4 regions of the Klebsiella sp. A52 genome follow, and region 2 is predicted to be linked to each of the others. Evidence: riboswitches for the same ligand, from Rfam matches in the RefSeq annotation. Region 2 holds a riboswitch; each other region holds the start of a gene.
The links. A riboswitch is a leader RNA that binds a small molecule or an ion and turns the genes downstream of it on or off. The one in region 2 is predicted to bind thiamine pyrophosphate.

Region 1 (7,158 bases), 2.0 Mb from region 2:
CTGGGTCTCCGGCGTGGTCGCGGAAATCATCACCCCGCGTAAAACCATGTTTATCGGTTTTGTGCTGTGGTGCGTGTTCCACGTCCTGTTCCTCGTCTTCGGTCTCGGCCGCGCCAACTATGCCTTAATCCTGCTGTTTTACGGTATCCGCGGTCTGGCCTATCCGCTGTTCCTCTACTCGTTCATCGTCGCCATTATCCATAACGTCCGCAGCGACAGCTCCAGCTCGGCCCTGGGCTGGTTCTGGGCGGTCTACTCCGTCGGCATCGGCGTGTTCGGCAGCTATATCCCGAGCTTCACCATCCCGCACATTGGCGAGATGGGCACCCTGTGGCTGGCGCTGGCGTTCTGCGTCACCGGCGGGCTGATTGCCCTGGCGGCGCTGCGCAACACCGAAACCCCGCGCCATATGCAGAACCTCACCACCTGCGAGAAGTTCTCCGAGCTGGGGCGCGCGGTGACCCTTATCTACACCAACCGCAGCATTATGCTCTCCAGCATTGTGCGCATTATCAACACCCTGTCGCTGTTCGGCTTCGCGGTGGTCATGCCGATGATGTTCGTCGATGAGCTCGGTTTCACCACTTCCGAATGGCTGCAGGTGTGGGCGGCGTTCTTCTTCACCACCATTTTCTCCAACGTCTTCTGGGGGATTGTGGCGGAGAAACTGGGCTGGATGAAAGTGGTGCGCTGGTTCGGCTGCATCGGCATGGCGCTGTCGAGCCTGGCGTTTTACTACCTGCCGCAGCACTTCGGGCATAACTTCGCTATGGCGCTGGTGCCGGCGATTGCGCTGGGGATTTTTGTCGCGGCGTTCGTGCCGATGGCGGCGGTGTTCCCGGCGCTGGAGCCAAAGCATAAAGGGGCGGCGATTTCGGTCTACAACCTGTCTGCCGGGCTGTCGAATTTCCTCGCGCCGGCGATTGCGGTGGTGCTGCTGCCGCACTTCAGCACCATCGGCGTGGTGGTGGCCTATACCGCGCTCTATATTCTCGCCTTCTTCCTGTGCCCGTTTATTCGCGTTGAACAGCCAGGGTTTGCTACCAGCGAAGCGGCTAAACCGCTGACCGTCAGCGCAGCAAAATCATAAAAAACCCCGGAGACCGGGGTAAGTAAAAGAGTCAATCCGGGCCTCACGCCCGGATTTTTGCCTTATGCGATAGTGACTTTGCCGTCCAGATAGACGTCCTGCACCGCATTGATCAGCTTCACGCCTTCGCTCATCGATTTCTTAAACGCTTTACGACCGAGGATCAGCCCCATGCCGCCGGCGCGTTTATTGATCACCGCCGTGCGCACCGCATCGGCGAGATCGGTTTCGCCGCCCGCCGCGCCGCCGGAGTTAATCAACCCGGCACGGCCCATATAGCAGTTTGCCAGCTGATAGCGCACCAGATCGATCGGGTTATCACTGGTCAGCTTGCTGTAGACGCGATCGTCGGTATAACCGAAGTTCACCGCCTTATAGCCGCCGTTATTCTCGGCCATTTTCTGCTTCACGATATCAGCGCCGATGGTGGCGGCCAGATGGTTGGCCTGGCCGGTCAGGTCAGCGGAAACGTGGTAATCGACGCCATCTTTTTTGAATGCCGGGTTGCGCAGATAGGCCCACAGCACGGTGACCAGGCCGAGCTCGTGCGCGCGCTCGAAGGCGGCGGAGATCTCTTCAATCTGCCGACGCGACTGCTCGGAGCCAAAATAGATCGTCGCGCCAACCGCAACCGCGCCCATGTTGAACGCCTGCTCAACGCTGGCGTACAGGGTCTGGTCATACTCGGTCGGGTAGCTCAGGGTTTCGTTATGGTTGAGCTTAACGAGGAATGGAATGCGGTGCGCGTAGCGGCGCGATACCGAGGCCAGTACGCCATAGGTAGAAGCCACGCAGTTACAGCCGGCTTCGATGGCGAGTTGCACAATATTCTTCGGATCGAAGTAGAGCGGGTTGGCGGCGAATGACGCGCCCGCCGAATGCTCTACGCCCTGGTCGACCGGCAGAATGGAAAGGTACCCCGTTCCGGCCAGACGCCCGGTATTGTAGAGGGTCTGCATATTACGCAGCACCGCAGGCGGGCGGTTGTTATCCACCATCACCCGGTCGACGTAATCCGCGCCCGGTAAATAGAGTTGATCGGCTGGAATAGTCATACAACGGTGCTGTAAAAGGCTGTCGGCATCTTTGCCAAGCAACTGCGTAATATCAGTCATAGCTATCTCCCGTAAGTGCTGGCCGCAGCCAGCATGTTTTATCCCAACCCAAAAATTTTGGGCAGGTTAAGCCTGGTACCGAGTTAGCATATTTTCCAGCCGGGAGCGCATTTTTTCAGTAGATTCTGCTGTCTCGTTTCACTGCCATTTACCACCAGGCGTGGAAATGATGTACCGGGCCGATACCGTGCCCCACTTCCAGCGAATCGGCCTGCGCCAGCGCCGCCGATAGCCAACCCTTCGCTTCGGCGACGGTTTGTCCCCAATCGGCATAGCGAGGACGCAGCGCCGCCAGCGCGGCAGATAACGTACAGCCGGTACCGTGGGTATTTTTGGTCTGCACACGCGGCGCGGTAAAGCGCTGTTCGCCTTCGCGGGTGAACAGCCAGTCCGGGCTTTCGGCGTCGTCCAGATGTCCGCCCTTCATTAATACCGCCCCGCAGCCTAATGCCAACAGCGCCCTGCCCTGTTCCAGCATCTCGCGCTCGCTTTGCGCATGCGGCGCATCGAGCAGCGCCGCGGCCTCCGGCAAATTCGGGGTGATCAGTGAAACGTGCGGCAGCAGGCGCTGGCGCAGCGTCGCAATTGCCGAGTGGGATAACAGCGGATCGCCGCTTTTCGCCAGCATCACGGTATCCAGCACCACGTTGGCAATTTGATAGCGGGCAAGACGTTCCGCCACCGCTTCAACGATATCGGTTTCCGCCAGCATGCCGATTTTCGTCGTATCGATTCGCACGTCGCTAAACACCGAATCCAACTGCGCCGCCACGAAGTCCGGCTCAATGCGGTATACCGACTGCACGCCGCGGGTATTCTGCGCCACCAGCGCGGTGATCACCGAGCAGCCGTAAGCGCCGAGCGCGGAGAAGGTTTTGAGGTCGGCCTGGATCCCGGCGCCGCCGCTGGGATCGGTGCCGGCGATGGTTAAGGCGTTAATCCGCTTCATGCCGCCACCTCCGCGTATAACGCGTCGAGGAATGCCGGGATAAAACTGCCGGGACCGCCGTGTCGCGCCGCTTCACCTCCCGCCATTTTCATCAGGCCGCAGGCGGCTGCTACGTTTTGCAGCCGATCGCCGGGCATCGCGGCGCTTGCCGCCACCACCGCGGATAACGCGCAGCCGGTCCCGACCACCCGCGTCATCAGGACATCACCGCCGCTCACGGCAAGCGTGCGCTCGCCGTCGCTGATGTAATCCACCTCGCCCGTCACCGCGACCACGGTATTGAGCTTGCGCGCCAGCACCTGGGCTGCGGGTAACGCCGCGGCGGCGCTGTCGGTGGTATCGACGCCGCGCCCACCGCCGCTATTCCCCGCCAGCGCCATGATTTCCGAGGCGTTGCCGCGAATCGCCGCAGGCCGCAGTTCCAGTAGCTCGCGACAAAAATCGGTACGCAGCGTCAGCGCGCCGACGGCAACCGGATCCAGCGTCCAGGGTTTTCCCGCCTGGCGGGCGCTCTGCGCCGCCGCTCGCATCGCGTTGGCGCGCTCAGTGGTTAAGGTCCCGACATTAATCAATAGCGCATCGGCAATGGCGGCAAACTGCGCGGCTTCCGTAGGATCAATCACCATCGCCGGCGAGGCGCCAATAGCCAGCAGGACGTTAGCGGTGAAAGTCTGGACCACATCGTTGGTCATACAGTGAACAAGCGGCGAAGAGGTGCGGAAAAGCTGCTGCAGGTGCGCGATATGCGCCGGATTTAGCGGTTCATGCATGGTTTGCTCCCGCCAGATGAGGAAGCAGCGCAGACCATGCGGTCTCTGACTTCCCTACGCTGGCATTATCCAGATCAGGTGGTACGGGTATTTCTCAGCCTTCACAAAGAAGGGCACCCCGAGTCATTTGGTACAAAATGGCGACTAACGTTCCGTTAATCTCTCTTCAGGATAGTAATGCCAGCGGTAAGTCTTGTAAACGGTAAAAGCGGTATGTCTCCCGCGATATGTCCCTTAATCGTACAGCCATTCACCCGCTTTTGCGGACTCTACCAACATTTGTACTGTTAGCGGTTTAAGCGGCTTCTCTGGAGGCATGGAACCTAAAAACTCAGGTTCAAAGTAATAGATAATTTCGAAGCCATTCATTTTTACATTCCATTGTTTGAAATAGTAATCTAAAGTATCTTCTGCATCTTCCCAGATGATATTCAGCCCCCCCTTTGTTAATTCAGTATCTAACGTGACTTCTGGACGATCGCCAAAAAAACAGTATTTCTTATGGCTATGATGAGTATATATATAATCAATAATTTCTTGTTCAATGCTCATTAGAAGTATGTCCATGCAACTTTATGTTCTGGTTTAACAATCTTATTAAAATTTTCACCAGTATCAATTAGTATTGCTCTCGCATAATAAAATGCCATTGCCCACCCTATCCATGGTATGTAGCGGCCTATAACCGCGCCTAACTTATTAGTTTTCGACCAATGAAAGTCTTTCAGACCTTTACCCATAGGAGTGATCAACGAAATACCAACCGGCAAACGTACATTACTGAGTAGCTTACGAGACATTATTGAAGCAATACTCGTTCCTTTAATTGCTGTACCTGGTTTAGTTCGCGTTGGTATCCAGGGTTGTCCGGTTAAGATAGCAGTTGCGGCTGTTGCCTCAATTTCAAGATGCTGACTCATCGCATCGATGAGAATCAACAGGAATAACTCCTCTGGTTTCAGATTCCAGTATCCTTTATAGAAGTACCCACTAATTTGTTCAACAGTATCCACTTCATAATCCCTTATGATCCTTGCATAAAGCGCCATCATAATGGCTGATTGGCACACCGTCATTACTCGTCATTGTATCATCCCCGTACGCTTGCCACAGAGACGCTCTTTTCGCCGCATTGTAAACGATTACACTATTTTTTAGTTATCCGTACGGCGGTTGATGTAGATCACAATTTGCTTAATCACCCTACGACATAGTTACCACGCGTTACGAATTAAGCACGCTAACGATCCCCGGACGATCGCCGCTGTCATGAATGTTCGTCGCATGTATAAAATAATATCTACGATAAGGTCGTTAATGATGAAAGTGAAACACGTCTCGATAATACTGCTGGCACTCAGCGCAGCCATCGCGGCCGGTTGCAGTTCGCCGGCGCAGCGTATGGCCGAGTGTGAAGCCCAGGGGGTCAGTAAAGACGCCTGTTATATTGCGGAACAAAACAAACAGGCTGCGGTGAACGCCGCAGCGGAGAAGCAGGCGCTGGAAAATGCACAGGCTTTATATCCCGTGCAGAAAGCGCAATCCAGCAAAAAAGTGAAGATCTTCAATGGCATGAAGCTGGTCACAAACTCAACCGGGCTGACAGTTGATGGCAAACCCGCGGCCTTAGACGAAAGCAATGCTGACGCGAAAACCTATTCTCAGGGTTTATACGTTTTTATTGTCTACCAATCAGGAAAAATTGCCGTCATGCAGGACGGTAAATTTTTAGGCTACGCCAAATAGCGCCGCTTCCTTGTTAATTTAAAAGCGGCCTAAGAGCCGCTTTTTTCTCCCCTTCCCCGCAGTAACCGACACGTCTGACACCGCGCTAAACAAGCGACATTAATCCCATTGGATAAATCTCATTTTACCTACGAGTGAGTAGTTTTTTAACTAATGTAGTTTTTTTGTAACCATAACTTGCTCAATGTAAACAACTGGTTATAGTTCAAATAAGCGTTACAAGTTGTAACACCACGTCAGATCGGAATTAACGAGTGAATTGCCATCATGGTAAGAGGATTCCAATGAAATTGACCCCCGTAGTGAAAGGTTTAGCCATCGCCGGCTTGCTGTCATCGATCAGCTTGTCAGCATGGGCGGAAGTCGCCGCAAAAGAAGCGACCGCCGCCACCAAACAAGCCAACGACGCTCTCTATAATCAACTCCCCTTCTCAGATAACACCGATTTCACCAACGCCCATAAAGGGTTTATTGCCGCCCTGCCCACCGAGATCATTAAAGGCGAACAAGGTAACGTAGTATGGGATCCGCAGCAGTACTCCTTCATCAAAGAAGGTGAAAAAGCCCCGGACACCGTCAACCCGAGCCTGTGGCGTCAGTCTCAATTGATCAATATTAGCGGCCTGTTTGAGGTCACCGATGGCGTCTACCAGATCCGCAATCTTGATCTCTCCAATATGACCATCATCGAAGGTAAAGAAGGCATTACCGTCGTGGATCCGCTGGTGTCGGCAGAAACCGCCAAAGTGGGCATGGATCTGTATTACCAAAACCGCGGTAAGAAACCGGTCGTCGCCGTTATCTATACCCACAGCCACGTTGACCACTACGGCGGGGTGCGCGGCGTAGTTGATGAGGCGGATGTGAAATCCGGCAAAGTGAAAATTTACGCGCCGTCCGGCTTTATGGAAGCGGCCGTGGCAGAAAACATCATGGCCGGTAACGTCATGAGCCGCCGCGCCAGCTACATGTACGGCAACCTGCTGAAACCATCGGCCACCGGTCAGGTCGGCGCCGGCCTTGGCACCACCACCTCGGCGGGCACGGTTACCCTGATTGCGCCGACCAATATCATCGAAAAAGACGGGCAGAAAGAAGTCATTGACGGTTTGACCTATGACTTTATGCTGGCGCCGGGTTCGGAAGCGCCGTCGGAAATGCTGTGGTTCATCGAAGAGAAAAAACTGATTGAATCCGCGGAAGACGTGACACACACCCTGCACAACACCTATTCGCTGCGCGGCGCGAAAATCCGCGAACCGCTGCCGTGGTCGAAGTACATCAACGAAGCAATTGTACGCTGGGGCGACAAGGCCGAAATTATTATGGCTCAGCACCACTGGCCGACCTGGGGCAACGAAAACGTGGTTAACCTGCTGAAGAGCCAGCGCGACCTGTATCGTTACATTAACGACCAGACCCTGCGTATGGCCAACGAAGGGCTGACCCGCGATGAAATCGCCGCTAAATTCAAACTGCCGGAGAGCC
Region 2 (7,158 bases):
TTTTGTAGGTAATGAGTCCCTGTTTCACATCCTCTTTGTTGGGCAAGCCGAGATGTTCTTTTGGCGTGACGTAGCACAGCATGGCGCAGCCAAACCAGCCAATCATTGCCGCGCCGATACCGGAAGTGAAATGGTCATAGCCCGGCGCGATGTCGGTGGTGAGCGGCCCCAACGTGTAGAACGGCGCTTCGTGGCAGTGCTCCAGTTCTTCGGTCATATTGCGGCGAATCATCTGCATCGGCACGTGGCCGGGGCCTTCAATCATCACTTGAACGTCATACTCCCAGGCGATTTTAGTCAGCTCGCCCAGCGTATGCAGCTCGGCGAACTGCGCCTCGTCGTTGGCATCCTGAATCGAGCCGGGGCGCAGACCATCGCCGAGGGACAGCGACACGTCATAGGCGGCGCAGATTTCACAGATTTCGCGGAAGTGCTGGTAGAGGAAGTTTTCCTGATGATGCGACAGGCACCACTTGGCCATGATAGAACCGCCGCGCGAGACGATACCGGTCAACCGCTTCGCGGTCATCGGCACATAGCGCAGCAGCACCCCGGCATGAATCGTGAAGTAGTCGACGCCCTGTTCGGCCTGTTCCAGCAGGGTATCGCGGAAGGCTTCCCAGGTCAGGTTCTCGGCAATGCCGTTAACTTTCTCCAGCGCCTGGTAAATCGGGACGGTACCAATCGGCACCGGGCTGTTGCGCAGGATCCATTCGCGGGTCTCGTGGATATAGCGGCCGGTGGAGAGGTCCATTACCGTGTCGGCGCCCCAGCGGGTTGACCAGACCAGCTTCTCGACCTCTTCTTCGATGGAAGAGGTCACCGCCGAGTTGCCGATATTGGCATTCACTTTCACCAGGAAGTTGCGGCCGATAATCATCGGTTCGGATTCCGGGTGATTGATATTGGCCGGGATGATGGCTCGCCCGGCAGCGACTTCATCGCGGACGAACTCGGCGGTAATGTTGTCCGGCAGGCGGGCGCCAAAGCCTTCTCCGGCATGCTGCTGGCGCAGCACCTCGCTGCGGATACGCTCACGGCCCATGTTTTCGCGAATGGCGATGAATTCCATCTCCGGGGTGACGATCCCCTGGCGGGCGTAGTGTAGTTGCGTCACGCATTTGCCGGCGACGGCGCGTTTAGGCGTCAGCAGGCCGCCAAAGCGCAGTTCATCGAGGCCATCGTCGGCCAGCCGCGCTTTAGTGTATGCCGAGCTGCGTTCGCTGAGCGGCGCGCAGTCGTTACGTGCGTCGATCCACCGCTGGCGTAGTTTTGTCAGTCCCTGGCGGACATCGATGTTGATCTCCGGGTCGCCGTAAGGCCCGGAGGTGTCGTACACCGGTATTGGTTCGTTGGCTTCGTATTGGGGGTTATCGTTATCACCGCCGATGAGCGTCGGGCTGAGCTGGATTTCACGCATCGGGACGCGGATATCAGCCTGTGAGCCTTGAATGTAAATGCGGCGCGAATTGGGAAAAGCGGTGCCTTCCAGCGTATCGATGAATCGCTGCGCGTGTTCGCGTTGTTCCCGGCGGGTCAGTTTGGTAGTAGACATAGCGCATTCCAGTTACAAAAAAAGGAGATGGCTTGTCAGACGACGGATGGAGTAACAGATGCGACCAACCCGTAACGGGCAGGTGCGACCAGCAGTTTACTCTTGTTCCCTTCGCAGGTATTAGCCTGATCAGGTTCCGCGGATCCCGAATAAACGGTCTCAGCCTTTTCCACTTCAGCTTTCGTGTGGAAAATAGGCACTCCGACAAGATGAAATCCCTCCGCAGAGGGATAATGTATGTAAATTACTCGTTAACGGTTCACAACTCAAGCGGTCGGCGCGATATTGTCGCCAACGCTGTCTTTCCGATCGTGAGCGACGACCAGCGCCAGCAGCTTGTCCTCAAGCGCGAAGCGTGCCTCCAGCGACTCGCCGATATCCGACAGCGCCTGCTGAAATTCGAGATAGTTATCATGATCGATGGCGTTTTCGAGGCAGGTATCGTAGTAGTCCATCATCTGCTGGGTATTGGCTTCCAGCTGCGGGTAGATTTTGGTAGCGGCTAAAAGAGGGGTACTCCCTTCCATTTCTCCGATAATACGTTCATAAATATTAAAATGACCGGATGAGAGGTAATCCACCAGGCTTTGGCAAAAGTCATCCAGCGCCTTTTCATTAAGCCGCATAAAGGACTCTTTGCCGGGTTTCAGGCCAACCAGGTTGTAGTAAGCCACGAGCAAATGCTTACGCACAAGCAGCCAGCGATCGACCAGTTTGTTATTGCCTCCAACACGTTCCGTCAGGTTTTCCAGCTGGTTTAACATGATTGACTCCGCAAGATTAAAAATAACGTTGCTCAGCAAATGTAAATATAATGTTAAAAGTGCCAGTAAAACGAAGGTAGCGCAATAGATATGGATCGTATTATTGAAAAATTAGATCGCGGCTGGTGGATCGTCAGTCACGAACAAAAATTATGGCTTCCCGCAGGGGAATTACCACATGGCGAAGCGGTAAATTTTGATCTTGTCGGTGAACGCGCGCTACATCTCGGCGAGTGGCAAGGCGAAGCGGTGTGGCTGGTGCGTCAGGATCGTCGGCGTGATATGGGATCGCTGCGCCAGGTATTGGATCAGGATCCTGGGCTTTTCCAGTTAGCAGGGCGCGGGATCCAGTTGGCCGAGTTTTATCGATCGCATAAATTCTGCGGCTACTGCGGCCACCCGATGCATGTCAGTAAAACCGAGTGGGCGATGCTGTGCGGCCACTGCCGCGAGCGCTATTATCCGCAAATTGCCCCCTGCATTATCGTCGCCATTCGTCGCGACGATTCAATTCTGCTGGCGCAGCATACCCGCCATCGTAATGGTGTCCATACGGTGTTGGCCGGGTTTGTCGAAGTGGGTGAAACCCTTGAGCAGGCGGTCGCCCGCGAAGTGATGGAAGAGAGCGGCATTAAGGTGAAAAACCTGCGCTATGTGACCTCCCAACCGTGGCCCTTCCCGCAATCATTGATGACCGCCTTTATGGCTGAATACGATAGCGGCGATATTGTCGTGGATAAGAAAGAGTTGCTGAGCGCAGAGTGGTATCGCTATGACGATTTGCCGCTACTGCCGCCGCCGGGCACGGTGGCGCGACGCCTGATCGAAGATACGGTGGCGATGTGTCGGGCAGAGTACGAGTGACATGTTACACTGGGCGCATCAACGCTAAAGGAATGTAAAAATGACCGAACTGAAAAACGATCGTTACCTGCGCGCGCTGCTGCGCCAGCCGGTTGATGTCACCCCGGTGTGGATGATGCGCCAGGCGGGCCGCTATCTCCCGGAATACAAAGCCACCCGCGCGCAAGCGGGCGATTTCATGTCGCTGTGTAAAAATGCCGAGCTGGCCTGCGAAGTAACGCTACAGCCGCTGCGCCGTTACCCGCTGGATGCGGCGATCCTCTTTTCGGACATCCTGACGATTCCGGATGCGATGGGGCTGGGGCTGTACTTTGAAGCTGGCGAAGGCCCGCGCTTCACCTCGCCGGTGAAATGCAAAGCCGACGTCGACAAACTGCCGGTGCCGGACCCGGAACAAGAATTAGGCTACGTGATGAACGCCGTGCGCACCATTCGCCGTGAACTGAAAGGCGAAGTGCCGCTGATTGGTTTTTCCGGCAGCCCATGGACGCTGGCGACCTACATGGTTGAAGGCGGCAGCAGCAAAGCCTTTACCGTCATCAAAAAGATGATGTACGCCGAACCGCAGGCGCTGCACGCGCTGCTGGACAAGCTGGCGAAAAGCGTCACCCTGTATCTGAACGCGCAGATCAAAGCGGGCGCGCAGTCGGTGATGATTTTCGACACCTGGGGCGGCGTGTTGACCGGCCGCGACTATCAGCAGTTCTCGCTCTACTACATGCATAAAATCGTCGATGGCCTGCTGCGGGAAAACGAAGGTCGTCGCGTACCGGTGACGCTGTTCACCAAAGGCGGCGGACAATGGCTGGAAGCGATGGCGGAGACCGGCTGCGATGCGCTGGGTCTCGACTGGACTACCGATATTGCCGACGCTCGCCGTCGCGTAGGTCACAAAGTGGCGCTGCAGGGCAATATGGACCCGTCGATGCTTTATGCGCCTGCCGCCCGTATTGAAGACGAAGTGGCGAACATTCTCGCCGGCTTCGGCCAGGGCGAAGGCCATGTCTTTAACCTTGGTCACGGCATCCATCAGGACGTCGACCCACAGCATGCAGGAGTCTTTGTTGAGGCGGTGCATCGTCTCTCCGCGCAATATCACCAATAGGAGATAAGCATGATGGATTTAGCTGCGCTACGAACCCAACAGCAATCTTTAGCCGCGTCGGTAGAACGTGCGGACCGATTGGATCGCGACCCGCCGGTGCTGATCGGCGGCGCCGATGTGGGGTTTGAGCAGGAAGGGGACATTACCCGCGCTGCGATGGTGCTGCTAACTTATCCGGGCCTTGAGCTGGTGGAGTATCAGGTGGCGCGCGTCGCCACCACGATGCCGTACATCCCCGGCTTTCTCTCCTTTCGCGAGACCCCCGCGCTGCTGGCGGCGTGGCAACAGCTATCGCAAAAGCCCGATCTGTTGTTCGTCGACGGCCACGGTATTTCACATCCCCGGCGGCTTGGCGTCGCCAGCCATTTTGGCCTGATGGTTGATGTGCCAACGATTGGCGTAGCGAAAAAACGCTTATGCGGGAAGTTTGAACCGCTCGGCGCCGAGCCCGGCGCGCTGGCGCCATTAATCGACAAGGGCGATCAGCTGGCCTGGGTCTGGCGCAGCAAAGCACGCTGCAACCCACTGTTTATCAGTACCGGCCACCGCGTAGGGATGGATAGCGCGTTAATGTGGGTGGAACGCTGCATGCAGGGCTACCGGCTACCCGAACCCACGCGTTGGGCCGATGCCGTGGCATCCCGTCGGCCTTCCTTTGTGCGTTGGCAAGCAAATCACGGCTGATTCAGGTACACTGCGCCTAATTTCTGACTTCGAGAATTCATCATGTTACAAAACCCGATTCATCTGCGCCTGGAGAAACTGGAGAGCTGGCAGCACGTCACCTTTATGGCCTGCCTGTGCGAGCGTATGTACCCCAACTACGCCATGTTCTGCAAGCAAACCGAGTTTGGCGACGGCCAGTTATATCGTCGTATCCTTGACCTGATCTGGGAAACGCTGACGGTAAAAGATGCGAAGGTGAATTTCGATAGTCAGCTGGAAAAGCTGGAAGAGGCGATTCCGTCCGCAGATGACTACGACATGTACGGCGTCTATCCGGCTATCGATGCCTGCGTCGCGCTGAGCGAATTAATCCACTCACGCCTGAGCGGTGAAACGCTGGAACATGCTATCGAGGTCAGTAAGACTTCCATTACTACCGTCGCGATGCTGGAAATGACCCAGGAAGGTCGCGAAATGACCGATGAAGAGCTCAAAGCTAACCCGGCGGTAGAACAAGAATGGGACATTCAGTGGGAGATTTTCCGCCTGTTGGCCGACTGCGAAGAACGCGACATTGAACTGATTAAAGGGCTGCGCGCAGACCTGCGAGAGGCCGGTGAGAGCAATATTGGTATAAATTTTCAGCAATGAGACCAGAAAACGTGATTTACCGCCTGAATTGTAGCGTCTGAAGACTTCCATTCCGCCCCCTGTCTGGTCTACATTTGGGGGGCGAAAAAAAGTGGCTATCGGTGCGTGTATGCAGGAGAGTGCTTTTCTGGCATTTCCGTCGCACTCGATGCTTAGCAAGCGATAAACACATTGTAAGGATAACTTATGAACAAGACTCAACTGATTGATGTAATTGCGGACAAAGCTGACCTGTCTAAAGCACAGGCAAAAGCTGCCCTGGAATCCACCCTGGCTGCAATTACCGAGTCTCTGAAAGAAGGTGATGCTGTTCAACTGGTTGGTTTCGGTACCTTCAAAGTGAACCACCGTGCTGAGCGTACTGGCCGCAACCCGCAGACCGGTAAAGAAATCAAAATCGCTGCAGCTAACGTGCCAGCATTTGTTTCTGGCAAAGCGCTGAAAGACGCAGTCAAGTAAGACCGCGTGGCAGTGTCCAGTTTTAACGAAGGGGCTTTTAAGCCCCTTTTGTCTAACTGGCGTCGCACGCTGACGCTGGCAGGCGCGCTATTGCTCACTGCCTGCAGTCACGATTCTTCTCTTCCTCCTTTCACCGCCAGCGGCTACGCCGATAACCAGGGCGCGATGCGCATCTGGCGCAAAGATGCCGGCGATGAAGTTCACCTGCTTGCCGCTTTTAGTCCATGGCACCGCGGCGACACCTCAACCAGCGAGTACCGCTGGCAGGATGGCCAGCTAACGCTTATTGAGCTCAACGTGTACGGCAAACCGCCGGAACATATTCGCGCCCGCTTTGACGCCCAGGGCGAGCTGAGTTTTATGCAGCGTGAAGTAGATGGTGAAAAACAGCAGCTTTCAAACGACCAGGTCGCGCTGTACCGCTATCGGGCGCAGCAAATCCGCGAAACCAGTGACGCCTTGCGTCAAGGACGAGTGGTATTACGCCAGGGGCGCTGGCATGCCGATCGTACCGTGACCACCTGTGAAGGCCAGACCGTGAAGCCTGACCTTGATGAGCGGGCATTAGCGCATATTGAACGCCGCCAGAATCACTCCTCCGTAGAGGTGAGCGTGGCGTGGCTGGAAGCACCGGAAGGTTCGCAACTGCTGCTGGTGGCTAACGAAAACTTCTGTACCTGGCAGCCGAACGAAAAATCGTTCTGAGTTTTACCAGTGGTTCATGCCCATATGACCACCGCCATTACCGCGGCAGCCGCCGTAACCCATACCCGCGCCGCGAGGAACGCCTGCTTCCGCAAGGGCGATATCAAATTTTACCCGCTGCTGATCCAGCTGCTGGCTTAATGTTTCCATTTCCTTCGCCACGGCCTCAATTTTTCCGCTTTCTGGTTTTGGCGCAGTAAGCAGCGCATTGTACTCGTAGCGTTTGGACTGCAGCTGCTGGCGCAGGGCGCTGGTTTGCGCATAGTAATTGTCATGTAGCTTCTGCACGGTCGCTTGCTGTTCCTGGGTGAGCTGGCTGTAACCCTGCGCGCCCATCCCGTTGTTATAACCCCAGTGATGTCCGGCCCAGGCCGCGTGACTGCCAAAGG
Region 3 (7,158 bases), 2.3 Mb from region 2:
GGGTGTCAATATAATTAGCTGATTTAAAAGATAAATTTCGATTGTTTTTAAAACCATGGAAAGTGTAATTATTAGTGAGAAAGTCTATATATTTTTATTACCGCTTCGCTGAATGACTGACGGAAATACTTCCGTCAGTTTTATGGTTACTTAACGCAGTTCAACCGCATAATTTGCTAAAGGTGTTACTTTTTTCACCAACTTGTTGTTATATAAAAATTGTTCATACGCGTCATAACGCGGCTTATCTAACGCTGCCGGATCGGTGGCGAACAGCGGCACGCTCTGCAACCACGCCTGCTGGTTCAGTTCGGTATTGAGTTCCGGATGCTCTTTGGCAAACCGCTGCCAGGTTTGCTGCGGATGGGCGCGCAAATAGCTCACGCCCTGCTGTAATGCGTCGAGAAACTTTTTGATTTTAGGGGCGTTGACCTCGGCCTTGTTTGCGACGATCACCAGTTCGTCGTAAGCGGGCACGCCATAGTCTTCCACGTTCATGACCACCGGTTTTTTGCCCTGCAGTTTGAGTTCCAGCGCTTCGATATTGCGATAACCGCCGATAACGGCATCAACCTGGCCGGCCAGCAGAGCGCTGGTGAGCTGGAAATTAACGTTGATCAATTTGATGCTGTCAGGGTCGATGTGAGCATGCTGCGCCATGGTGGCCAGCGTCGCTTGTTCAATACCGCTCACCGAGTATCCCACTTTTTTCCCTTGTAGATCGGCCGGAGATTTGATGCGCGGATCCAGCGCAATCACGGTATTCAGCGGCGAGTGGATCAGCGTCCCGACGCGGACCAGCGGCAGTCCTTCATCGGCGAAGAAGTGAACCTGCGGTTGATAGGTTATCGCTAAATCAGCCTGGCGAGCGGCAACCAGGCGCGGAGGGAGCGCCGGGTCGGAAGGGGGGATGATGTTGACATCCAGCCCGGCATCCCGAAAGGCGCCAATCTGTTCCGCCACCATAATGGGCGCATGATCCGGGTTGATGTACCAGTCCAGTACCAGGGTCAGCTTTTCATTTGCCGATGCCTGACCGGAAACCAGCAGAGTGAGGCCGGCCAACAGAGGTATACGCATATCTCTTCCTTATTATCTGTTGATAAGTTATTCCGGCGACCAGTCGATCAGCCGGTGCAAAAAGGCGTCGACCGCCAACCACAGCGCGATGGTCAGCAGCACTAAAATGAACAAGGCGGCGAAGCAGATATCGGTTTGCAGGCGGGCATTGGCATTCAGCATTACGTAGCCAAGCCCCTCGGCGGAGCCGACCCATTCGCCAATAATCGCGCCAATGGGGGCGACGGCGGCGGCCATCCGCAGGCCGGAACCTAGCGCGGGTAGCGCCGCCATGAGTCGGACATGGCGCAATTGAGCGCCAAAGGAGGCGCCCATGGTGCGGGCCAGATCGAGATAGTCGCGATTGACCCGTTGCAGACCATCAAAGAAAGCCGAGGTAACGGGGAAGAAAATAACCAGCACCGCCATCATGACCTTGGCGCTCATACCAAAACCAAACCACAGCACCAGTAGCGGCGCGAGGGCGAAGACCGGAATGGCCTGGCTGGTCAGTACCAGCGGCATTACCCACCGCTGTAATCGCGGCGACATGGTCATACAAAGCGCCAGCACCATACCGAGCGCGACGCCGAGCGCCATTCCGCTGAGAATTTCGCTCAGGGTGACCAGGGTGTGGCTGGCCAGATAACTACGGTTATTCCACAGCGCTTCAGCGACCGCCGCCGGAGAAGGCAACAAAAAGGCGGGAATGCCGCTGTAGCTCGCCAACTGCCAGAGCAACAGTAGGCCACAAAATACGCTGCACCCGCGCAGTAACTTGCCCCTCATCCGTTCGCCCTCATCAATTGCTGCAGCAGCTGCGCCTGACTTGCCAACAGCGCGCCATCATCCGGATCGCGGGGCGGAACGCCACTTAAATGATGGCTATCATCAATTTCACCATCAGGCGAGAGCACCAGCAGCCGATGGCTGAGGCGGCAGGCTTCCATCGGGTCGTGGGTAATGAGCACTACGGTTCGTCCGGTCAGTAAGCGCGCGGCCAGGCTCTGAATGCGTGTGCGGGTGAGGGTATCGAGAGCGGAAAACGGTTCATCCATCAGCACAATGGGCCGATCTTCATAGAGGGTGCGCGCCAACGCCGCGCGCTGGCGCATCCCGCCGGACAGCGCGGCAGGGCGTTCATCAGCGCAGGAGGCCAGTCCTACCTGCTCAAGAAGCTCGTTGACGCGGGCGTTGTCGACCTTCTCACCGCGCAGCCTGGCGCCGAGGGCGACATTTTCCCGCACATTAAGCCACGGATAGAGCAGATCTTTTTGACCCATCCACGCCAGTCGCGTAGTGACGGGAAGGCCATCGCTGGCGATGACGGTTCCGCGGGTTGGCGCCGCCAGCCCGGCGATAATACGCAACAGGCTGGTTTTGCCCGCGCCGCTGGCGCCAAGGAGCGACACCCATTGCCCGGCGGCAATATCAAAGGCGAGATCGCGAAAGATAGTCCGTGTGCCAAAGCGCAGGCATAAATCGCGAACGTGAATGCCTGGCGCCATCACGCCTGGACCTGCCCGGCGGCATTCAGACCCATCTGCCAGAAATTGCCTTCCAGCCGGGTAGCGGTAGTAAATATGTCGCTCAGTCCGGCGAACCGTGATTCCGCGCCGCGCTGTTGCCAGAGGGTTTCCAGCAGGCCGATCGCCGCGTTGACGCCCTGAAGATAGCTCTCGTCGCCGTAGTTGCGGATCCATGAAGCATAGGGATTATCGTGCAAGTTGGTTTGTGGGTTGTGCAGCAGACCGAGCCCGATTTCCGCGTAACCCGCAACGCAGGGCAGCAGCGCCGCCAGCAGATCCAACGCGTCGCCGGCGTGGCCGATATCCAGTACGTAGCGCGTGTAGTTGACGGTTTCCATCGCTTCGCTTTGCAGGGCCATAGCGTCTTCATTCAGCCCCCATTGCTCGCAATAGCCCACATGTAGCGGTAGCTCAGCAAGGATGGCATTCATCGAGGCGGCGGCGGCGCGCATCTCCGGCAACGTGCGAAGTTTGCTGACCAGCAGGGCGTAGCTGCGAGCGAAGTGGATCAGGAACAGATAATCCTGGGTTAGATAATGACGAAAGGCTGCCTGCGGCAGCGTACCCGCGGCTAATTGCTGGAGGAAAGGGTGCGATACATAGCGTTGCCACTCGCCACCGGCCTGCTCACGCAGTCGACCGTAAAGACCTTGGGTAAAAGCGGGAATCATCATGGGACCTCCTGAAAATAAGGGGAGATCCGGGCGTGCAGAAGTGTGAACAGGTAAAAACTGAAAACTGGCGAACATGCCGACCCGTCCCTTCGCTGGCATGACCCAGATCAGGTTCAAAGGGTTCGGTTTTTACGCCATCTCAGCCCTCACGGGACACCCCTCGGTTGCGACATGTTATACGTCATTCACTTTTTGATTACAACGGCGACAAGGTAAAAAGCGTCGATAGTAGTGACATTGTCACAATTGAGTGGTTATGTGTCAGATCGATAAACAACCTTTATCAATTTGTGTGATTAACCACGCTTTTTTATCCAAAAATAAGCAAAGTAAGGAGAGGGTAAGTTGGCGAAGAACAAGGGCTTACGATATATTTTTAGCACATTCCCTTAATATCCCCTTATGAATGCGTCAGTGCTGGAGACCGCATGAAGCTGGCAGGCCTTACTCTTTTACTGATGCTTGCCCTCGCGCCTGACGCGTCTCGTGCCGCCCAATTGTTCGATCCTGAAGATGGCATGCTTGATATGAGCCAGTATCTGCAGGATAACCCCTACGGTTTTTTGCCGGTGCCGGTAATGATCACCGAGCCGGCTATCGGCTACGGCGGCGGTCTGTTTGGTTTATTTCTGCATGGTAAAGGCTCCCGCGAGGGCGATCGTTTTATTCCACCAGCGCTAACGGGGGTCGGCGGCGGCGGGACGCAAAATGGCACCTGGTTCATCGGCGCCGCGCATCGCCATACGTGGAATCACGACCGGATTCGTTACCTGGTTGGCGCGGGCTACGCCAATGTCAATCTCGATATCTATTCGGGCGATATTGCCGGTTTTAACAAAAATGTGGCGGTGCAAACCCACACCAAAGGCTATGGCGGTCTACAAAAGCTGTTATTTCGCGTGGGGGACTCGCCGGTTTTTCTTGGCGCCTCGCAATTCTATGCACATACCGATGTGACCGCGGACAATCAGGTGATTAACAAGGTGTGGCAGCGGGTGCTGGGGGAGAAAAGCACCTCTTCGGCGTTGGGCGTAGTGGCGGAATATGACACCACCGATAATTTTTTCTACCCTAAGAAAGGGTTATCGCTACAGGGCGAGTACCGTTTTTACCGCGCTCTGCTTGGCGGCGACTATCATTACAATCAGTTGTCGCTGGATGGTAAATACTTTATCCCGCTGGCGCCGACCTTAACCCTGGCGCTGGCGGCGAATTATCAGTCGCTAACTCATCATGACAAGCACCTGACGCCAATGGCCCGGCCTTACATCGAACTGCGTGGCATCTCGCGTTTTCGCTATCAGGGCGATTATGTCGCTGTCGCCCAGACACAACTGGCCTGGCAATTTGCGCCGCGCTGGATCCTGCAGGGTTTTGTCGGCGTCGGTAGCACCGCTGACGAAGCCGGGGCGTTGTGGCAGCAAAACGAAGTGGCGTGGGGCACCGGTTTTCGTTATCTGGTCGCCCGTCAGTATGGGTTATTTACCGGCGCCGATGTCGCCTTCAGCGAACACGAACAGGCGGTCTATTTTAATGTGGGTTCCGGACTGTAAAGGTACATATAAAAAATGAGATGGAAAACAACCGTCATTACGCTGCTATTAACCTCTGGCGCCGTGTGGAATGCCTGTGCGGCGGAAAGTGACGACAGTGATAGCTACTTTCCCATCTGGGGCGACGAAGCCCGCGCCCGCGGTTATTCCATTCCGCTGCCGTTTGGCGTCAATCTCAGCTATATGAATATGCGCCAGGATATTATGGTCGACAGCATCACCTTTTCCGGACTGAAACTGGGTAACCATCCAATCCCCAGCGATATGTTCGCCATTGACGCCGGACACACGCGGGAGAAGAGCAAAACTGAGAACCTGCGTCTCGATATGTGGGTATTTCCATTCCTTAATGTCTACGGAATTTTGGGCCACACCCGCGGTTCGTCGGTGTCGAATGTGTCGGTCGATGCTGACCCGACGCAATACCGCGGTCTGGATCGCATCATCGCCGGCGCGGTGCATAACCTCAACCAAAGCGGCGAATTGCAAAACATCGATTTTGTCCTTGATTTCAAAGGTACTACCTGGGGGGGCGGGTTCACGCTGGCTGGCGGCTATGAGAACTGGTTTGCCCTCGTCGATACTAACTATACCCGCACCGATTTTGATATTCTCGACGGCAGCATCTCTGCCGTGACAGTGTCACCTCGCGTGGGTTATCGATTTGATCTACAGGGAATTTCTGGCCCTTCGCATCTCAGCGTGTGGGTTGGCAGTATGTATCAGGACGTGCAGCAGGAATTTAAAGGCAATCTTGCTGATTTGCATATGCCGCCACAGCTGCAGCCATTGATTGCCGCGGTCAATAAAGACGGCGACGGCAAGTTTGATGTCAAACAGAAACTCACTTCACCGTGGAATATGCTGATCGGCGCCCAGTACGAAATCACGCGTAACTTCAATGTGCTAACCGAATTTGGCTTTAACGAGCGCAATAGTTTCTTTGTCGCTGGCGAATACCGTTTTTGACTTAACGGCGCGTAGTCATCGGCGAGTATGATGCGCGCTGTTTTTGTGTGGTGGAGAACGCTTTTGATGCGTAAGAGTTTGTGGTGGTTATGGGCAGCCGCTTTTTCGGTATTTGCCCAGGACCCGGTATTACCGACGATTCCCGTTAATCATGTCAGCCCGGTAGTGGGTGAATTGTCACCGCCGGAATCGCTGCGCCCATGCTGCGCCTTCGGGTTCGATCTGCGGGTGCGCGCCATTGGCGTGCCGATCCCGGTTTATCAGATTGGCAATGTGCTGACGCTCGATACCTTAGGTGAGCATCATTACAACGATAGCGCGCTCGGCGCGGTTAAAAATCTGATTGGCTTAAGCGATGAGCACAATGGCCTTATTTATACCCGCCGCGGCGGCTTTATTGATATTGCCCATGTGCGCGATACCGCTGATTACACCTTCTATTTATTCAGCCGAATTTATCCCACGCTCGGCCAGCCAGGACGTATCTTTTATAGCGAGGAGCTGGGCGTCCGCCGCGTCCAGTTAAATGCCTTTACGCCGCCGGCTTCATTGCCGCAGCGATATACGATTGCCGCGTGGCTTGCCGGCCATCTGGCCTTTGAAATTGCGCAATGGCATGAGATCGCCCAATGGTATGGCTTCCAATCGGTTCCGGGCTTTTCGGAAGAGATTTCCGCCTTTTCGCCGGAGGATCTCTACTCCAATCTGCTGGGCGCACGTCTGGCGATCAACGTCATATTGCAAGGGCAAGCCGGTTCGGTCGATGCCTACAACCGGGCGATGGAAGCGGCGTTAAAACAGGCGTTGGTCAAACTGCTGGTCGCGCCGCAAAGTGAGACGGAACGGATGTTTCGCGAGATTGACGGCGACTGGTGGAACAGTAAGCGCAGGGTACCGGACAAATTTTTGGTACTGAAGCGGAATTACGATCTCAGCGAAAATCGCCTGCCAACGCCGGTTCCTTTTGAACGCACGCCGCCGTATCGTCTGACGATGCCAAAGGAAGTTGCCGGGTTTACGCTCGCTGAACTGGGTCAACTGCAAATCCATCCAGGGCAGGATATGCAGTCGCTACCAGCGCCGCAAAATTTTTATTCTCCGCAGCAGTTCCAGCAGCTTGCTGATAAAGCGCAGCAGGCAGATGCCATTCAACTGCAGCGTATTGAAAAATAACTAACGATTGGTCGCTGCTGGCTATACTCAATCAAACGAATCCCCCGTTGAGGTAGCATCAGACCATGGTATTTGTCGTTCCGCGCGCGTCCTGGCTACTGCTGGCGGTGCTATTCGTCAGCCAGGCAGGCTATGCCCTCGACGGCAGTCGGCTAAAGCAGCGTGCGGACGCGGTGCTCACCTTAATGAGTTATACCGTGG
Region 4 (7,158 bases), 600 kb from region 2:
TTTTAGACCGTTTCGGTAATAAATTGACCTACGCCCTGTCCATCTTCTTTTGGTCGCTGTTTACCCTGCTGCAAAGCTTCTCGCTGGGGCTGAAATCATTGCTCCTTCTGCGTCTGGGGCTAGGCGTCAGCGAGGCACCCTGCTTCCCGGCCAATAGCCGCATCGTCAGCAAATGGTTCCCCCAGCATGAACGGGCCAGAGCCACCGCTACCTATACAGTAGGCGAATACATTGGGTTAGCCGCCTTCTCGCCATTGTTATTTTTAATCCTGGAACATCATGGCTGGCGCACCTTATTTTTTCTAACCGGCGGGCTAGGAATTTTATTCACCTTCGTATGGTGGCGTTTTTATCATGAGCCGCATGAATCGAAAACGGCAAATAAAGCAGAACTGGATTATATTGGCGCCGACCAGGTTGCCAATAAGAGTGAAAACATTCCATTTAACTGGCGTGATGCCAGGCGGCTACTGTGCTGCCGACAAATTATCGGCGCCAGTCTGGGGCAGTTTGCTGGTAACACTACGCTGGTCTTTTTCCTTACCTGGTTCCCTACTTATCTGGCCAACGAACGCCACTTGCCGTGGTTTCACGTGGGCTTTTTCGCCACCTGGCCATTCCTGGCCGCCGCGGTTGGCATCATCTTCGGCGGCTGGCTTTCCGATAGGCTACTTAAGCGTACGGGCTCAGCCAATATAAGCCGAAAACTTCCAATAATTTCTGGATTATTGCTTTCCAGCTGCATTATCGCCGCCAATTGGGTGAGCGCGAATTCGACGGTAATTATTATTATGTCGATCGCTTTCTTTGGTCAGGGAATGGTTGGTCTGGGCTGGACGTTAATATCTGATATTGCCCCGGATAATATGGCTGGGTTGACCGGCGGTATATTTAATTTCTGCGCCAACCTGGCATCAATTATCGCGCCACTCATCATTGGCGTGATTATATCAGCCACCGGTAACTTCTTTTACGCCCTCATTTACGTTGGAGTGACCGCCCTGATCGGGGTGATTGCCTACATCTTTATCATCGGCGACATCAAGCGAATCGTACTGAAGTAACGCTCTCTCCGCGCCGGGCCAGCATGGCCGGCGCGGAAGATTGACTTAAATATCTTTCACCCGGCTGGTCAAAAACAGCGTCAGCAGCGAAATCGCCGCGATTGTCCAGTAGACGCTGGCGTGACCATAGCTTTGCGACAGCGCCCCCTGAATCACCCCGGCCAGAATAACCCCGGTGGAGATACTGTTGGTAAACAGCGTGGTCGCCGCCCCGGCGCGCCCCGGCATCAGGTCCTGGAACCACAACATGCCGATCCCCGCGATGATACCAATAAAGATGGCGTTGAATAGCTGCAGCGCCAGCAGCGCCGTGCGGCCATGGAACATAATCAGCCCCACATAGAACAACACGCCGGCGGCGACTGCCGCCACCATCATTTTGCGTTTACCCCAACGCTTAACGTAGTAGCCGGCCAGGATCATCGCCGGAATTTCAAGACCGGCGGCCGTGCCCATCAGTATCCCCGCCAGGCTATCCGGCAGGCCAAGATCGCTACTGATCCACAACGGCATATCGATGATATACATGGTGTTGCAGGTCCACATCAGCGTTGAGGCGATAAATAGCATGCGGACGTTTTTATCGCGCCAGCCGCCTTCCAGTTCCGGCAGGCTGCTGCCTTCCTGCAGTTGCGTCACTCGCGCCACCGAAGGCAGCTTAAAGGCAATCAGCGCCAGGCTGATGACAAAAATCCCGGCGGCGATGGAAAACATGGTCGTAAAGCCATAATTCAACGCCAGCATAAAAGCCAGCGGCGGGCCAATGACCCACGCCAGCGACAGCTGGGCGCGCATCACCGAGCTGAACATCACCACTTCGCGAGCAGAGCTATCAGCGTATTCGCGGGCAAGAGCAAACAGCTGCGGCATTGCCGCATTGGCGACCGACGCCAGCATCACGCCACAGGTGATAAGCGTCAGATAATGGCGGTTGAAAGCGAACAGCAGCGCGTTACCCACCGCCATCAGGCAGCAGAACATAATTAACCGCCGACGATCGCCGCGGCTATCGGATCGTTTGGCCAGCGCCAGGCTCACCAGGATACCGGCAATCGCATTCACCGTATAAAACAGGCCGACCCAGAACGGCTGCGCGCCGACTTCACGACTAAGAAATAGACTGAGCGTCGGCGCCTGCAGCGCCCCGGCCACGCCCATCATAAAAGCCACCAGCATAAAGGCGGCGTAGACGCCGTTTAACCGTCGCCCCATCGTCATCAACCACAGCATGAAATATCCTTAACACACGCGAAGTAAACGAAAAAAGCCAGCAGAAGCAATCTGCTGGCGGGTGATTCTATACTCTGTGGATTTCGAGTTGCAGCCAATGCGCTTGCAGCCTGAAAGACGGCGAGTATAACACCAATACTCAGTCACACATGATGTCGGCAAGTCAACGATCGGAGGTCGGCGACGTAACTCCCCACTGCATCAATTCCTCCAGCATTTTCTGCTGCCTTCCTGCTAACTGGCGGGCCAGCCAGGACGCGCCCTGCGTCGCAGAAAAGTACCGTTGATAGAACTGCTTAGTGGTTGACCTCGTCATATTCATCTCCTTACTTCATCGAGGTTCATTATTGGCTTAATATAGGAACTCATAAATTGCTGAGTTTTCGTCAGGAGTTCCTCTTTTATGCCTTCCAGCCGTCTGCAACAACAGTTCATCCGCCTGTGGCAATGCTGCGATGGCAGGTCGCAACAGACCACCCTCAACGAACTGGCGGAAATGCTCAGTTGTTCGCGCCGCCATATGCGCACCTTGCTCAATCTGATGGAAGCGCGCGGCTGGCTTGCCTGGGAATCCGAAGCCGGGCGTGGCAAGCGCTCCAGGTTGACCTTCCTTTATACCGGTCTGGCGCTACAGCAGCAGCGCGCCGAAGATCTGCTGGAGCAGGATCGCATCGATCAGCTGGTACAACTGGTAGGTGATAAAACGGCGGTCAGGCAAATGTTGATCTCCCATCTGGGACGCAGCTTCCGCCAGGGGCGCCACATCCTGCGCGTGCTCTACTATCGGCCGATGAAGAATCTGCTGCCCGGCAGCGCGTTGCGCCGTTCGGAGACCCACATCGCGCGGCAAATTTTTAGCGCTTTGACGCGGGTAAATGAGGAAAATGGGGAACTGGAGGCCGATATTGCCCACCACTGGCAACAAATTTCGCCTAATCACTGGCGCTTTTTCCTGCGTCCCGGCATTCATTTCCATCATGGCCGCGAGCTGGAGATGGCCGACGTTATCTCTTCGCTACAGCGCAGCAGCGAACTGCCGCTATTTTCCCATATTGAGCGCATCGTCTCGCCGACCGCCTGGACGCTGGATATTCACCTCAGCCAGCCGGACCGCTGGCTGCCCTGGCTGTTAGGGCAGGTCCCGGCAATGGTGCTGCCGCAGGAATGGCGCACGATGGATAATTTTTCCAGTCTCCCCGTCGGTACCGGCCCTTACGCGGTCGCGCGCAATAATCAAAATCAGTTGAAAATCCATGCCTTCGAAGAATATTTCGGCTACCGGGCGCTAATCGATGAGGTTAACGTCTGGGTGCTGCCGGAAATTAGCGAAGAACCCAACGGCGGTTTAACCCTGCAGGGCAATACCGAAAGCGAAAAAGCCGTAGAGAGCCGCCTGGAAGAGGGGTGCTATTACCTGCTCTTTGATAGCCGCAGCCCGCTGGGCGGCAATGATGACGTGCGCCGCTGGTTAAGTTATCTGTTCCAGCCCGCCAACCTGCTGTATCACGCCGGCGAACACTATCAAGGCAACTGGTTTCCGGCCTACGGTCTGCTGCCGCGCTGGCACCACGCCCGCAGCCATGCCTGTGAAAAACCAGTCGGCCTCGAGTCAGTTACCCTCACCTACTATCGCGATCACGTGGAACATCGGGTCATTGGCGGGATCATGCGGGCGCTGCTGGCGGAACATCAGGTAAAGCTGAACATTCAGGAGCTGGAGTACGATGACTGGCATCGCGGCGAAACGGTGAGCGATATCTGGCTAAACAGCGTCAACTTTACGCTGCCAATAGATTTCTCCCTGTTCGCCTATTTATATGAAGTGCCGCTCATACATCACTGTATTCCCATCGACTGGGAGGCAGACGCCAACCGCTGGCGCGCAGGCGAGTTCAACCCGGCGACCTGGAGCCAGCAACTGCTGGAGAAACAGCATATTGTCCCGCTGATCCACCACTGGCTAATGCTTCAGGGCCAGCGCAGCATGCGCGGCGTGCGCATGAACACTCTCGGCTGGTTTGACTTTAAATCGGCGTGGTTCGCCCCGCCGGAGCCCTGAATGCTTTGCGTCAACTAACAAAATCATTACACTATCGCCGTTCTCAACGGGGTGCTAATAAACATACGCAATATCATTCAAGTTGCATCAAGGCAGCAAGCGGGTGAATCCCCTGGAGCATAGATAACTATGTGACTGGGGTGAACGCGCGGAGCTAACGCAGATGCGGCTTGAAGGATGAAGCGTATGGGCTGAGAAAATACCCGTCGAACCTGATCCGGATAACGCCGGCGAAGGGATTTGAGGCCTACTCAAAATCCTTTGCCTCCCCATATACTGAGGTGCAAAGTGTTGAAAAAACTGCTTCCCCTGCTGGCGCTGGTCGCCGCCCCGGTCTTTGCTAAACCGGTCCTGACCGTATACACCTACGATTCATTCTCTGCCGACTGGGGTCCTGGCCCGGCGGTTAAAAAGGCATTTGAGGCCGATTGCGGCTGCGAACTGAAATATGTCGCCCTCGAAGATGGCGTCTCGCTGCTTAACCGGCTGCGAATGGAAGGCAAAAACAGCAAAGCCGATGTCGTGCTTGGCCTTGATAACAATTTGCTGGCAGCGGCGGCGCAGAGCAAACTGTTTGCCAAAAGCGGCGTGCCGGCCAGCGCAGTCACCGTACCCGGCGGCTGGGATAACGATACTTTCGTGCCTTACGACTACGGCTACTTCGCCTTCGTGTATGACAAAAACAAGCTGAAAAACCCGCCGAAAAGCCTGAAAGAGCTGGTCGAGAGCCCGCAGAAATGGCGCGTGATTTATGAAGACCCGCGCACCAGTACGCCGGGGCTCGGCCTGCTGCTGTGGATGCAAAAGGTGTATGGCGATAAGGCGCCGGAAGCCTGGCAGAAGCTGGCGGCCAAAACCGTCACCGTCACCAAGGGCTGGAGCGAAGCCTACGGCCTGTTCCTGAAAGGCGAAAGCGACCTGGTGTTGAGCTATACCACCTCGCCGGCTTATCACCTCATCGAAGAGAAAAAAGATAATTATGCGGCGGCGGACTTTACCGAAGGCCACTATCTGCAGGTTGAAGTCGCCGCGCGTACCGCCGCCAGCAAGCAGCCGGAACTGGCGGAGAAGTTCCTGAAATTTATGGTCTCGCCTGGCTTCCAGAACGCGATCCCCACCGGCAACTGGATGTACCCGGTAACTCAGGTCGCGCTGCCGGCCGACTTCAATAAGCTAACCAAACCGCAAACCACGCTGCAGTTCACCCCGCAGCAGGTCGCCGCTGAACGTCAAAACTGGATCGGTTCATGGCAACGCGCCGTCAGCCGCTAAGTTTCGGCTGGCTGATCCCCGGCGCCGCGGCGGCCTGCTTACTGGTCATCGTGGCGCTGGCGGCGTTTCTGGCGCTGTGGCTGGAAGCGCCGCAGGCCCCCTGGCAGACGATCCTCAGCGATAGCTATCTCTGGCACGTCGTTCGTTTCTCTTTCTGGCAGGCTTTTTTGTCGGCGCTATTTTCGGTGGTGCCGGCGATATTCCTTGCCCGCGCCCTGTATCGCCGCCGCTTTCCGGGGCGCACGCTGCTGCTGCGCCTGTGCGCGATGACGTTGATCCTGCCGGTTCTGGTGGCGGTGTTCGGCATCCTCAGCGTCTATGGCCGCCAGGGGTGGCTCGCCGCGCTGTTCCACGCCCTCGGCTGGCAATGGGATTTCTCACCATACGGCTTACAGGGCATCCTGTTGGCCCATGTGTTTTTTAATATGCCGATGGCGACCCGCCTGCTGCTGCAGGCGCTGGAAAACATTCCCGGCGAACAGCGGCAGATCGCCGCACAGCTCGGCATGCGCGGTTTCGTCTTCTTCCGCCTTGTGGAATGGCCGTGGCTGCGTCGGCAGATCCTGCCGGTGGCTACGCTGATTTTTATGTTGTGCTTCGCAAGCTTCGCCACCGTGCTGTCACTTGGCGGCGGGCCGCGGGCCACCACCATTGAGCTGGCTATCTATCAGGCGCTAAGCTTTGATTACGACCCGGCGCGGGCGGCGCTATTAGCGATTATTCAAATGGTCTGCTGTCTTGGGCTGGTGCTGCTGAGCCAGCGCCTGAGCAAAGCCGTGGCGATCGGCGCCAACCAACTGCAGGGCTGGCGCGACCCCGATGACCGTCTGCATAGCCGCCTGTGCGATTGCGCGCTGATCGCGCTTGCTCTATTGTTGTTGCTGCCGCCGCTGTTAGCGGTAATCGTCGATGGCCTCAACGTCAATCTGCCGAAGGTGCTCGGCCAAGCCGCGCTATGGCAGGCGCTGTGGACCTCGCTGCGTATCGCCCTCGCCGCCGGTCTGCTTAGCGTTATCCTGACCATGATGCTGCTATGGAGCAGCCGCGAACTGCGGGCCCGCAATCTGCCGCTGGCCGGGCAGACGCTGGAGCTCAGCGGCATGCTCATCCTCGCCATGCCGGGGATTGTGCTGGCAACCGGATTTTTCCTGCTGCTCAATAACAGCGTCGGCCTGCCGGAATCCGCCGACGGCATCGTCATCTTTACCAACGCGCTGATGGCAATCCCCTATGCCCTGAAGGTGCTGGAAAACCCGATGCGCGATATTGCCGCCCGCTACGGCGCTTTGTGTCAGTCGTTGGGGCTACAAGGTTTTAACCGGCTGCGGGTAGTGGAGCTACGGGCGCTGAAACGGCCGCTGGCGCAGGCTTTGGCTTTCGCCTGCGTGCTGTCTATCGGCGACTTCGGCGTGGTGGCGCTGTTCGGCAATGAATCCTTCCGCACGCTGCCTTTCTATTTGTATCAACAAATAGGCTCCTACCGCAGCCAGGACGGCGCGGTCACCGCGCTCCTGCTACTGTTGCTGTGCTTTA

Region 1: another riboswitch for thiamine pyrophosphate. It lies ahead of thiM (hydroxyethylthiazole kinase); the one in region 2 lies ahead of thiC (phosphomethylpyrimidine synthase ThiC).
Region 3: another riboswitch for thiamine pyrophosphate. It lies ahead of tenA (thiaminase II); the one in region 2 lies ahead of thiC (phosphomethylpyrimidine synthase ThiC).
Region 4: another riboswitch for thiamine pyrophosphate. It lies ahead of thiB (thiamine ABC transporter substrate binding subunit); the one in region 2 lies ahead of thiC (phosphomethylpyrimidine synthase ThiC).

The regions. Positions count from the first base shown of each region.
Region 1 covers NZ_CP074437.1:3,038,769-3,045,926, reverse strand. Annotated here, with positions in the region: gene KGA69_RS14410 (RbtT/DalT/CsbX family MFS transporter) at 1-1,090, shown strand, start outside; gene fbaB (class I fructose-bisphosphate aldolase) at 1,153-2,205, opposite strand; gene thiD (bifunctional hydroxymethylpyrimidine kinase/phosphomethylpyrimidine kinase) at 2,354-3,154, opposite strand; gene thiM (hydroxyethylthiazole kinase) at 3,151-3,924, opposite strand; TPP riboswitch at 3,959-4,055, opposite strand; gene KGA69_RS14390 (DUF1493 family protein) at 4,159-4,476, opposite strand; gene KGA69_RS14385 (STM2901 family protein) at 4,476-4,937, opposite strand; gene KGA69_RS14380 (hypothetical protein) at 5,245-5,670, shown strand; gene KGA69_RS14375 (alkyl/aryl-sulfatase) at 5,955-7,158, shown strand, end outside.
Region 2 covers NZ_CP074437.1:1,075,243-1,082,400, reverse strand. Annotated here, with positions in the region: gene thiC (phosphomethylpyrimidine synthase ThiC) at 1-1,555, opposite strand, end outside; TPP riboswitch at 1,645-1,769, opposite strand; gene KGA69_RS05015 (Rsd/AlgQ family anti-sigma factor) at 1,822-2,319, opposite strand; gene nudC (NAD(+) diphosphatase) at 2,410-3,183, shown strand; gene hemE (uroporphyrinogen decarboxylase) at 3,224-4,288, shown strand; gene nfi (deoxyribonuclease V) at 4,301-4,972, shown strand; gene KGA69_RS04995 (YjaG family protein) at 5,015-5,605, shown strand; gene hupA (nucleoid-associated protein HU-alpha) at 5,792-6,064, shown strand; gene KGA69_RS04985 (DUF1481 domain-containing protein) at 6,077-6,769, shown strand; gene zraP (zinc resistance sensor/chaperone ZraP) at 6,773-7,158, opposite strand, start outside.
Region 3 covers NZ_CP074437.1:3,813,849-3,821,006, forward strand. Annotated here, with positions in the region: gene KGA69_RS17960 (ABC transporter substrate-binding protein) at 151-1,080, opposite strand; gene KGA69_RS17965 (ABC transporter permease) at 1,108-1,848, opposite strand; gene KGA69_RS17970 (ABC transporter ATP-binding protein) at 1,845-2,570, opposite strand; gene tenA (thiaminase II) at 2,567-3,262, opposite strand; TPP riboswitch at 3,330-3,433, opposite strand; gene KGA69_RS17980 (BamA/TamA family outer membrane protein) at 3,691-4,815, shown strand; gene KGA69_RS17985 (hypothetical protein) at 4,831-5,784, shown strand; gene KGA69_RS17990 (DUF4056 domain-containing protein) at 5,851-6,957, shown strand; gene KGA69_RS17995 (hypothetical protein) at 7,023-7,158, shown strand, end outside.
Region 4 covers NZ_CP074437.1:479,978-487,135, forward strand. Annotated here, with positions in the region: gene KGA69_RS02225 (MFS transporter) at 1-1,064, shown strand, start outside; gene KGA69_RS02230 (sugar efflux transporter) at 1,110-2,294, opposite strand; gene sgrT (glucose uptake inhibitor SgrT) at 2,458-2,610, opposite strand; gene sgrR (HTH-type transcriptional regulator SgrR) at 2,698-4,353, shown strand; TPP riboswitch at 4,391-4,610, shown strand; gene thiB (thiamine ABC transporter substrate binding subunit) at 4,642-5,625, shown strand; gene thiP (thiamine/thiamine pyrophosphate ABC transporter permease ThiP) at 5,601-7,158, shown strand, end outside.